Regions from separate parts of the Microbacterium sp. ZW CA_36 genome, predicted to be linked through region 1. Evidence: predicted binding sites of a transcription regulator. Region 1 holds the regulator's gene; each other region holds the start of a gene.
What was found. Region 1 encodes HspR, which represses chaperone genes until heat shock. Its sites were predicted from a motif close to AAGTTGAGTCNNNNNGACTCAACTT; they were not measured.
Positions count from the first base shown of each region.

Region 2: a site for HspR is predicted at 1,943-1,967, ahead of ACI3KX_RS00080 (ATP-dependent Clp protease ATP-binding subunit). Genes of this name have one in related genera too.
Region 3: a site for HspR is predicted at 1,323-1,347, ahead of ACI3KX_RS18195 (Hsp20/alpha crystallin family protein). Genes of this name have one in related genera too.

Region 1 is NZ_JBJDRL010000058.1:9,646-12,889, reverse strand. It holds gene dnaK (molecular chaperone DnaK) at 1-44, shown strand, start outside; gene ACI3KX_RS17950 (nucleotide exchange factor GrpE) at 47-676, shown strand; gene ACI3KX_RS17945 (DnaJ C-terminal domain-containing protein) at 691-1,686, shown strand; gene ACI3KX_RS17940 (heat shock protein transcriptional repressor HspR) at 1,767-2,240, shown strand; gene ACI3KX_RS17935 (inositol monophosphatase family protein) at 2,245-3,078, opposite strand.
Region 2 is NZ_JBJDRL010000001.1:17,265-20,508, reverse strand. It holds gene ACI3KX_RS00100 (class I SAM-dependent methyltransferase) at 1-367, opposite strand, end outside; gene ACI3KX_RS00095 (MarR family winged helix-turn-helix transcriptional regulator) at 451-882, shown strand; gene ACI3KX_RS00090 (DUF3817 domain-containing protein) at 924-1,388, shown strand; gene ACI3KX_RS00085 (GNAT family N-acetyltransferase) at 1,417-1,788, opposite strand; gene ACI3KX_RS00080 (ATP-dependent Clp protease ATP-binding subunit) at 1,982-3,244, shown strand, end outside.
Region 3 is NZ_JBJDRL010000060.1:15,923-19,166, reverse strand. It holds gene ACI3KX_RS18205 (TetR family transcriptional regulator) at 1-130, opposite strand, end outside; gene ACI3KX_RS18200 (thymidine kinase) at 202-786, shown strand; gene ACI3KX_RS18195 (Hsp20/alpha crystallin family protein) at 846-1,301, opposite strand; gene ACI3KX_RS18190 (L-serine ammonia-lyase, iron-sulfur-dependent, subunit alpha) at 1,506-3,107, opposite strand.

The DNA of each region.
Region 1 (3,244 bases):
AAGACGAAGAGAACCCTTCGGCAAGCTCAGGGGAGTCGAAGTAACCATGGCCGACAAGGACCACGACCCCACGGCCGGCTCGGGAGCCGGCGACGAGGAAGAGGTCCGTCCTGACGAGGAGGGGTCGGAGGCACAGGCCTCCGGCCCCGTCCCGCAGGACGGAGAAGAGCCGGACGAGGGCGACGAGCTGACGGTGGACGACATCCTCGGGTCGGCGCAGAACGCCGATGCCGCGGCCGAGGACGCCGTGCTGGCCGACCTCGAGTCCGCGCTGCTGAACGACCTCAAGCGACTGCAGGCGGAGTACGCCAACTATCGCCGTCGCACCGAGGAGCAGCGCGAGGTCGAGATCGAGCGTGCCCAGGGCGCGGTCGCGAAGGGCCTGCTGCCGGTGCTCGACGACCTCGACCGCGCCGAGAAGCACGGGGACCTCGAAGAGGGCTCGCCGTTCGCCGCGATCGCCGTGAAGCTGCGCGGCGTCGCCGAGCGCATGGGACTGACCACCTACGGCGCAGCCGGAGAGGTCTTCGATCCGCAGCACCACGAGGCGATCTTCCAGGTGCCGACGCCCGGCGCGACCGAGACCACGATCCTCGAGGTCGTCGAGATCGGCTACCGCCTCGGCTCGGTGGAGCTGCGTCCGGCGAAGGTCGTCGTCGCGGTTCCTGCCGACTAGCCCGAAGGAGCACCATGGCCAGTCAGGACTGGTTCGACAAGGACTTCTACTCGGTGCTCGGCGTCTCGAAGGACGTCAGCGAGGCTGACCTCAAGAAGACGTACCGCAAGCTCGCACGGAAGTACCACCCCGACTCCAATCAGGGTGACGCTGCCGCCGAAGCGAAGTTCAAGGAGGTCAGCGAGGCGTACTCGGTGCTCTCCGATGCGGAGCAGCGCAAGGAGTACGACCAGATCCGCGCGATGGGCTCGGGCGCCCGCTTCACCGCGGGCGGCCAGGGTGGAGCAGGCGGCTTCGAGGACGTCTTCTCGATGTTCAATCAGGGCCGCGGCGCGCGGTACCAGAACGCCGAGGACTTCGACGACATCTTCGCGATGTTCAACCAGCAGCAGGGTGCGGGCTTCGGCACGGGCCGGTTCGGGCAGTCGACCGGTGGTTTCCGCGGCTACGGCGGCCCGACCCGCGGGGCCGACGTCACGGCGCGCACGACGATCGACTTCGTCACGGCGACCAAGGGCGAGACCATCTCGCTGCAGGGTGAGGACGGCAAGCCGTTCAAGGTGAAGATCCCTGCCGGGGTGTCGGACGGGCAGAAGATCCGTCTGCGCGGGCGCGGCCGCCCGTCGCCCGACGGCGGAGAGAACGGCGACATCGTCGTGCAGGTCGCGGTGCGCCCGCATCCGGTGTTCACCCGCGACGGGCTCAACCTGCGCGTCACCGTGCCGGTCACGTTCACCGAGGCGGCGCTCGGCGCCACCATCGAGGTGCCCACGCTCGGAGGCGACCCGGTGCGGCTGCGCGTCGCGCCGGGCACGCCGTCCGGCCGCGTGCTGCGCGTCAAGGGGAGGGGCGTCGAGACCGCCAAGGGCACCGGCGATCTCCTCGCCGAGGTGCAGGTCGCGGTGCCCTCGCACCTCGACGACGCCGCCCGCGAGGCGCTCGAGCGCTTCCAGAGCCTCGAGCCCAAGGAGAACCCGCGCGCCGACCTCATGGCGAAGGCGCAGGGCTGAAATCATGATGAAGTCGGTCGTTGAGCGGCCACGTTCGTCGCTCGCTCAACGACCGGGTGTGTGAGAAGGAGGTGAGGGGCATGGCTGAACCGCACGACATCGACGAGGATGCCCCGATCTTCGCGATCGCCGTCGCCGCCGAGCTGTCGGGCATGCACCCGCAGACCCTCCGCCAGTACGACCGGCTGGGACTCGTCGTGCCCGCCCGCACCCAGGGCGGTTCGCGTCGCTACTCGCTACGGCACGTCGAGCAGCTGCGCGAGGTGGCGCGCATGTCGGCGGACGGCATCGGACTGCCCGCCATCGTGCGGATCCTCGAGCTCGAGAACCGCGTGCAGGAGCTGCACGGGCGCGTGCGAGACCTCGAGGACCGCATGCGAGCGGAGCTCGAGAAGCGCCCCGGCGCCCGGGTGTTCGCCGCCGGTTCCACCGGCAACGTCGTGACCCTGCGCCACGGCACCCGCATGCGGCGGGCGACCGAGGTCGTCGTGTGGCGACCCCGCACGCCGATCGCGCCGGCCGCCGAGGACCGCGAGCAGTCCGCAGGCGACTGACGCGCTACGCCGCCTCGCCGTCCGCTGTGTGAAGTCGGTCGAGCAGGAAGGCGTGCGTCTCGGCATCCGCGGCAGCCACCAGGCCGTGGTCGCCGGTGTGCAGCTCGTCGCCGGCGAGGTTGGTGATGACCGCGCCCGCCGCACGGCACAGCGCGATCCCGGCCGTCCAGTGGACGCTGCCGCGCAGATCGCCCCCGGTGATGTAGCCGGCCTGCTGGCCGGTGGCGACCCACGCGAGAGCCAGCGTGGTCGATAGGAAGCGGGGGCTGAACCGCGCGCGGAAGACCTCGTCCGACAGCAGGCGGGTGCCGCTGTCATCAGGAAAGCTGGACTCCAGGTTCACGGTGACCAGCCGGGACGACGAAGCCGGTTGCAGGCGGCGGTCGGCGCCGGTTTCGGCCTCGATCGCCGCAGTGCGATGCCAGGCAGCCACGCCGTCCGTCCAGAACACGTCGCCGGCTGCGGGATCGGCGACCGCGGCGGCGGTGGTGACGTCATCGATGTCCAGTGCGACGTTCACGGCGAACAGGGGCATGCCGGCAGCGAAGTTGAGCGTGCCGCAGATCGGATCGACCAGCCACCGGCGGCGCCCGTCGCCGCTGGATCCGAGTTCCTCGCCCACGATCGCGTCGCCCGGCCGCAGCTCGGCGAGCACGTCACGGATCGCGCGCTCCGTCTCGACGTCGGCTTCCGTCGTGAAGTCGAGACCTCGATCGGCCGTACGCCGGCTTCCGGTGTTGTAGCGCGCTCGCGCGACGGCGGCACCGGCCGACGCGGCGCGCACGGCCACCTCGGCATCAGCATCGGGATCGGCATCGGCAGCGGGATGGTGAGCCATCCGTCCAGTCAATCAGTCTGGTCGCTTCGCTGCGGTGGGGAGGCACCGAGGGAGCAGCACACCCCGTGCGGAATCCTCCCTCCGACGCGAGATGTCGGCCGGCTCGCTAGGGTTCTGCAGGAGGCTGGTCGACATCCGCACGGCGAGAGTTCTCGCTGCCGACATC
Region 2 (3,244 bases), on a different contig from region 1:
TGTCGCGCAGCGCCTCGAGTGATCGCGGCAGACGCACCAGCACGACCCGCGCGCCGCGCACCACGCTGGGCGAGAGCGACAGCGATGCGAAGGTGCCGCCGAACCCGAATCGCTCGGCGTTCGCAGCGAGGGCCCGCTCGCCGGTGAGCGGGTCCTGGTGGACACGGATGCCGCGCCCGCCGTCCGCCGCCGCGGCCAGGGTGAGCGCGCCGTAGCCGTCACCGATCACCGCGAGGTCGCCGTCACCGAGGCCGGCCCGGGCGGACGCCGATTCATCGAGGAGCAGCCGGTCCGCGGCATCCGTCGCCACGAGGCCCGGTGCCTCGACGTCGGGCCATCGGCGCAGTCCGTCGAGCGAGAACGTCACCGTACCCACGGTAGCGGGCCTCGCCTCGTTCGCGCGGTCGGCGAATGCGCCCCGTCGCGCGACAGCAGGGCTAACATTCAACGGTGCCAGACCGTGCGTTCAGTCCCGTCATCTCGCTGCTGACTGTGGCCGCCGTGTGGGATGCGCGCCTGGGGGCAGAACTGCGCGACCTGGGCCTCACGACGCGCAAGTACGCGCTGCTCGCGCACATCGAGGCGACGCCGGGCATCTCGTTCAGCGAGCTCGCCCGTCGATCGCAGATCACGGTGCAGTCCGCGCACACCGCCGTGCAGACGCTCGTCGCCGACGGACTCGTCGCCGATGCGACGAAGCACGCGGGTTCGGCGTCCGACCTGCGGGTCACCGCGCGGGGGAGCGACGTGCTGGAGTCGGCGCAGCAGCGGCTCACGGCGCTCGACGGCGCGCTCGGCGAGGGCGCCCCCGCCCTCGCGACAGCCCTGGAAGGGCTGCACGAGCAGCCTTTCGGTGCGGAGGCAGGACCATCGGACGGGTGAACCTTCAGGTTCACTGAAGATCTTTCAGTTAGGCTGAAGGTGTGTTCCGAACTCCTCACACCCTCTTCCGCGCGCTCGCGATCGCCGAGGCGATCTCGTGGACCCTGCTCATCGTCGGCCTCCTCCTCCGCGCCACCACCGGCTGGGCGCTCGGCGTCACGATCGGCGGCGGCATCCACGGCTTCGTCTTCCTGTCGTACGGCGCAACGGCGATCCTCGTCGCACTGAACAACCGGTGGCGCGCATGGCCGACCGTGATCGCGCTCCTCAGCGCCGTCATCCCCTACGCCACGATCCCGGCAGAGCTGTGGCTGCAGCGCACCGGCCGGCTGGCGGGATCGTGGCGGCTCGAGCCGTCCGACGACCCGCGCGACGGTGCCTGGTACGACCGCCTCATGCGGTGGTTCCTGCGGCGCCCCTGGGTGCTCGCCTCCTTGATCGCCGTCGCCGTCGTCGCGCTCTTCGTGGTGCTGCTGATCGTCGGTCCGCCCGGAGGTCGCGACTGACGCAGCCGGCGCTCGGGCGGCGGATGGCTCAGTCGCGCGGCGGGAGCTGCTGCAGCGTCCAGGTGTTGCCGTCCGGGTCGTCGAACTGCACGAACCGGCCCCACCCCTGCTCGTCGACGCCTCGTGCCTCCACGTCGAGGCCGCGCAGGTGCGCCAGGGCCTCGTCCGCATCGGGGACGACGACCTGGATCGTGTTCTGGCGGCCCGGCTCGAGATCGTTGCCGAGGCCGGTGCCGAACGCGATGGAGCAGGCCGACCCGGGCGGCGTCATCTGCACGAAGCGGAGACCCTCGAAGGGGACCTGGTCGTGGTCGGCGTGGAATCCGATCCGCTCGTAGAACTCCTTCGCCCTGTCGACGTCGGTGACGGGCACGAAGATGAGCTCGATCTTCCAGTCCATGGTTCTCTCCTCTGAGACGGGTTTCCCCCCGGCTGATGAGGCTACGCCGCACCACCGACGCCGGTACGGGCTCCGGCCGGAGTCATGTCCGAAACAGGAGGGAATACTCGCGCGCAGGTGCCGTTGAACTTGACAATGCGTGTATCAAGTTCAAAACTTGATGCTCGATCACTCAAGTTTCAGGAGAGACGGAATGCCCGAAGACTTCACGCCCCAGGCCGGCGACGACGGGAGCTCGTTCGACGAGTTCCTGGCACGCTACCTCGCGGGGGAGCGCGCGCGTGCCGAGCGGTCGATCGACCTGAGCCGCTACCTCGGCGCTCGCACCCAGGAACTGCTCCAGCGTGCCGGCAAGTACGCGCTGGACCGCGGCCAGCAGGAACTCGACGCCCTGCACGTCCTGCGGATCCTCGTCGCCGAGGCCCCGGCCCGTGACGCGGTGCGCCGCGTCGGCGCCGACCCCGACGAGATCTCGCGCGCGACCGAGGAGCGGCTGCCCGCAGCCTCCGTCGCGGCGGACGTCGACGGCGCCGTGGTCACGGCGTCCGTGCAGCGTGCGCTGTTCCACGCCTTCCAGGTCGCCCGTTCGTCGGGCTCGACGTACGTGGACCCCGAGCACCTCTTCTTCGCGCTCGTGCTCGCGCAGGACACGCCCGCCGGCCAGGTGCTGGCACGCGCCGGTGTGACCGCTGAGGCGCTGATGCAGGGCGCCCGCGAGACGGTGACGCCGGGCGAGGCCGCCGCGGCGGAGGCGGGAACGGATGCCGCGGCATCCGACACCCCCCTGCTCGACACCTACGGCACCGACCTCACCGCCCGCGCGGTCGCCGGTGACCTCGACCCGGTCATCGGGCGCGCCGACGAGATCGAGCAGACCATCGAGATCCTCAGCCGCCGCACCAAGAACAACCCGGTGCTGGTCGGCGAGGCCGGCGTCGGCAAGACCGCGATCGTCGAGGGACTCGCGCAGGCGATCGTGGACGGGGGCGTGCCCGAGCAGCTGCTCGGCAAGCGGGTCGTCGCGCTCGACCTTCCCGCGATGCTGGCCGGAACACGCTACCGCGGCGACTTCGAGGAGCGCCTCACGAAGACGATGGACGAGATCGCCGCCCACAAGGGCGAGCTGATCGTCTTCATCGACGAGGTGCACACCGTGGTCGGCGCCGGCGGCGCCGGCGACGGCGGCATGGACGCCGGTAACATCCTGAAGCCCCGCCTCGCCCGCGGCGAGCTGCACCTCGTGGGTGCGACGACGCTCAAGGAGTACCGCGTCATCGAGAAGGACCCTGCGCTCGAGCGCCGCTTTCAGCCGGTGCGCGTGGGCGAGCCGTCCGTCGAGGACGCCGTGCTCATCCTGCGGGGCCTGAAGCCCGCGTACGAGGAGCACCACGGTATCGCGTACACCGACGAGGCCCTCCGCGCCGCCGTCGAGCTCAGCGATCGCTACCTCACCGAG
Region 3 (3,244 bases), on a different contig from region 1:
TCGCGCCGTCGTACCCGAGTTCGCCGAACTCGTCCATGGCAGCGGCGAGGATCCGCTCGCGCGCGTCGGACTGCCCGGCGCGCGGGCGGCCGCGACGTCGCTTCGGCGCCGGCACGACGTACTCCACCACGGGGTCAGCCTACGTCGGCAGTCGACTGGCGGCCACGTGATCCGATTCCGGTCGGACGTAGTCTGGGCGCCATGCACACGCGCACTCAGGCGAGGCTGCAGGTCGTCGCAGGTCCCATGTTCGCCGGCAAGTCCGAGGAGCTCATGCGTCGCGTCCGCCGCGCCCGCATCGCCGGCCTGTCGGTCGATGTCGTGAGCCACGCCCTCGACGATCGTCGCGGCGAGGGGCAGGTCAGCTCCCACTCCGGGCTCAGCGTGCCGTCACGCTCGGTGCCCGACGTCGAAGCGCTCGTCGCCTCGGTCGAGGGCCGCGCGCTCGACATGGTCGCGATCGACGAGGCGCAGTTCTTCGGGCCGGACCTCATCGACGCCGTGAATGCGCTGGTGACGGAAGGCGTCGACGTCGTCGTCTCGGGCCTCTGCGTCACCTTCGACGGCCGGCCGTTCGAGCCGCTGCCGGCGCTCATGGCGATCGCAGAGGACGTCCTGAAGCTCACGGCGGTGTGCGCGGTGTGCGGTGAGGACGCGGCGTTCCATCAGCGACTGTCGGCCGGCGGCGCCGGCGATCCGCTCACTCCGACGAGCGACCAGGTGGGAGGCATCGAGTCGTACCAGGCGCGATGCCGCCGCCACTTCACGGGCGCGGCGCGAACGTAGGCGCCGGGAACAACGGATGCCTCGTCCCGGCCGGGACGAGGCATCCACTGTCAGAGCGCTTACTGCTCGATCGGCTGCGGCGCGTCGTTGGACTCGTGCGCCTGGATCGTCGGCGTGCCACCCTCGGACGTCACCTCGATCTTGCGCGGCTTGGCCTTCTCGCTCACCGGGATCGTCACGCTCAGCACGCCGTTGTCATAGCTGGCCGAGATGCGCTCGGTGTCGATGCCCTGGCCGAGGTTGAGCTGGCGCAGGAAGCTCGCCGCCTCGCGCTCGCGGGTGATCCACTTGACGTCGTCGCCGCTGGTGAGCGTGCGCTCGGCGCGGATCGTCAGCAGCTGGCCGTCGACATCGATGTCGACCGAGCCCGGGTCGATGCCCGGCAGGTCGGCGGTCAGGACGTAGTGGTCGCCGTCGCGGTAGAGGTCCATCGGCATGCGGCGCGGACCGCGGCGCGTGTCGAAGAGACTCGACGCAAGACGGTCGAGGTCACGGAACGGGTCGTAGGTTGCCATGAGAATCTCCTCTCTGTCCAGAAGTTGAGCCCACTTGGCTCAACTACGTTCAGATTAGCACTCTCACCATGCGAGTGCTAGGTGGGTCCGCGTTCGCCGTGAACGAACACGGACGCGTTTCGTCTCTGCGTTTCGACTCGCAAGCTCGCTCAACGACCGGTCGTCGAGCGAGCGAAGCGAGACGAAACGCGCCCAGACAGTTCGTCAGCACTCGATGACGTTGACCGCGAGGCCGCCCTCGCTCGTCTCCTTGTACTTGTGCGACATGTCGATGCCCGTCTGCCGCATGGTCTCGACGACGGCGTCGAGCGAGACGTAGTGCGAGCCGTCACCGCGCAGCGCGAGACGCGCCGCCGTCACGGCCGTCGACGCGGCGATGGCGTTGCGCTCGATGCAGGGGATCTGCACGAGACCGCCGACAGGGTCGCACGTCAGACCGAGGTGGTGCTCCATCGCGATCTCGGCCGCGTTCTCGATCTGCCGGTTGGTTCCACCCATGACGGCCGTCAGCCCACCGGCCGCCATCGCGCAGGCCGATCCCACCTCGGCCTGACAGCCGCCCTCTGCACCCGAGATCGAGGCGTTGGCCTTGAACAGCGAACCCAGCGCGGTGGCGGTGAGGAGGAACCGACGGATGCCGCGGCGACGGTTCGCCTCAGCCCTCTGCTCCTCGCTCCACTGCGCCGGCTCGGGAGAGTCAGGGGCCTGGCCGGGATACCCGAGCAGGGCGCTGCCCACGAGCTTTCCGTACGGGGTGACCGCGTTGCCCGCGCCGAGCCCGGAATCGGCGAGGAAGCGCCACCAGTACATCGCCACCGCGGGCACGATGCCGGCGGCGCCGTTCGTGGGCGCCGTGACGACCCTTCCACCCGCCGCGTTCTCTTCGTTGACGGCGAGCGCGAAGGCGCCCAGCCACTCCCCCGGCAGCTCACGACGGCCGTCGGCCTCGGCAGCCTCGAGCTGCTCGCGGATCGACGCCGCACGTCGCTTGACACCCAGCATCCCCGGCAGCACGCCGCCGGTTCCGAGGCCCGCCTCGACGCAGGCGGCCATCGCATCCCAGATGGCATCCAGGCCCGCGGCGATCTCCTCGTCGGGTCGCCGGGCCTCCTCGTTGAGGCGTGCCGCCTCGGCGATCGTGATGCCGCGCTCATCGCACAGCGCCAGCAGCTCCTCGGCGCTCGCGAAGTCCAGGGGGAACACGCCCGCACCCGAGCCCGCGGGCCCCGCGCTCGTCGGCGGATCGCCCTCACGACGGATGAACCCGCCGCCGACGGAGTAGTAGGTCTCGCGGACGAGGAGTCCGGCATCCGTGGCGGGAGCGACAGCCGTCACCGACGACGATCCGGTCTCGCGCACGCCCGCCGCGGCCACCGCGCGCGCCGGCCCGTCGTCGGCCGAGGTCCACGCTTCGAGCGTCATGGCATTCGGGTGACCGGGCAGCCGCGTGCGCGGTGCGAACACGACGTCGCCGCGTTCGAAGCGCACGGGCTGGATGCCGGCGAGCTCGAGCGGCTGCCCGTTGGGCCAGGCGCCCCACGCCGAGCGCACGGCATCCGGATCCACCGTCTCGGGTTCGAGTCCCCGCAGCCCGGCGACGACCGCGTCGGGTGTCCCGTGGCCGATGCCGGTCGCACCGAGCGAGCCGTACAGCGTGCAGGTCACCCGGCCGACCTGCGGCAGCACGCCGGCCTCGCGCAGGCGGACGACGAAGTCATGGGCGGCCCGCATGGGGCCGACCGTGTGGGAGCTCGAGGGTCCTACGCCGATGGAGAACAGCTCGAACGCCGAGACATAGGCGCTCATCGCCACCAGGCTAACGCCGCAGTCGATGCGAACTGCACGCCGTTACCGAGTCGTGAGAGGCAGGATGCCTCGACTCGGGCGGCCAGCGCATGCAGTGTGATGACTGCCGTGCGACGCCGACGGCGCACCGTTGCCTC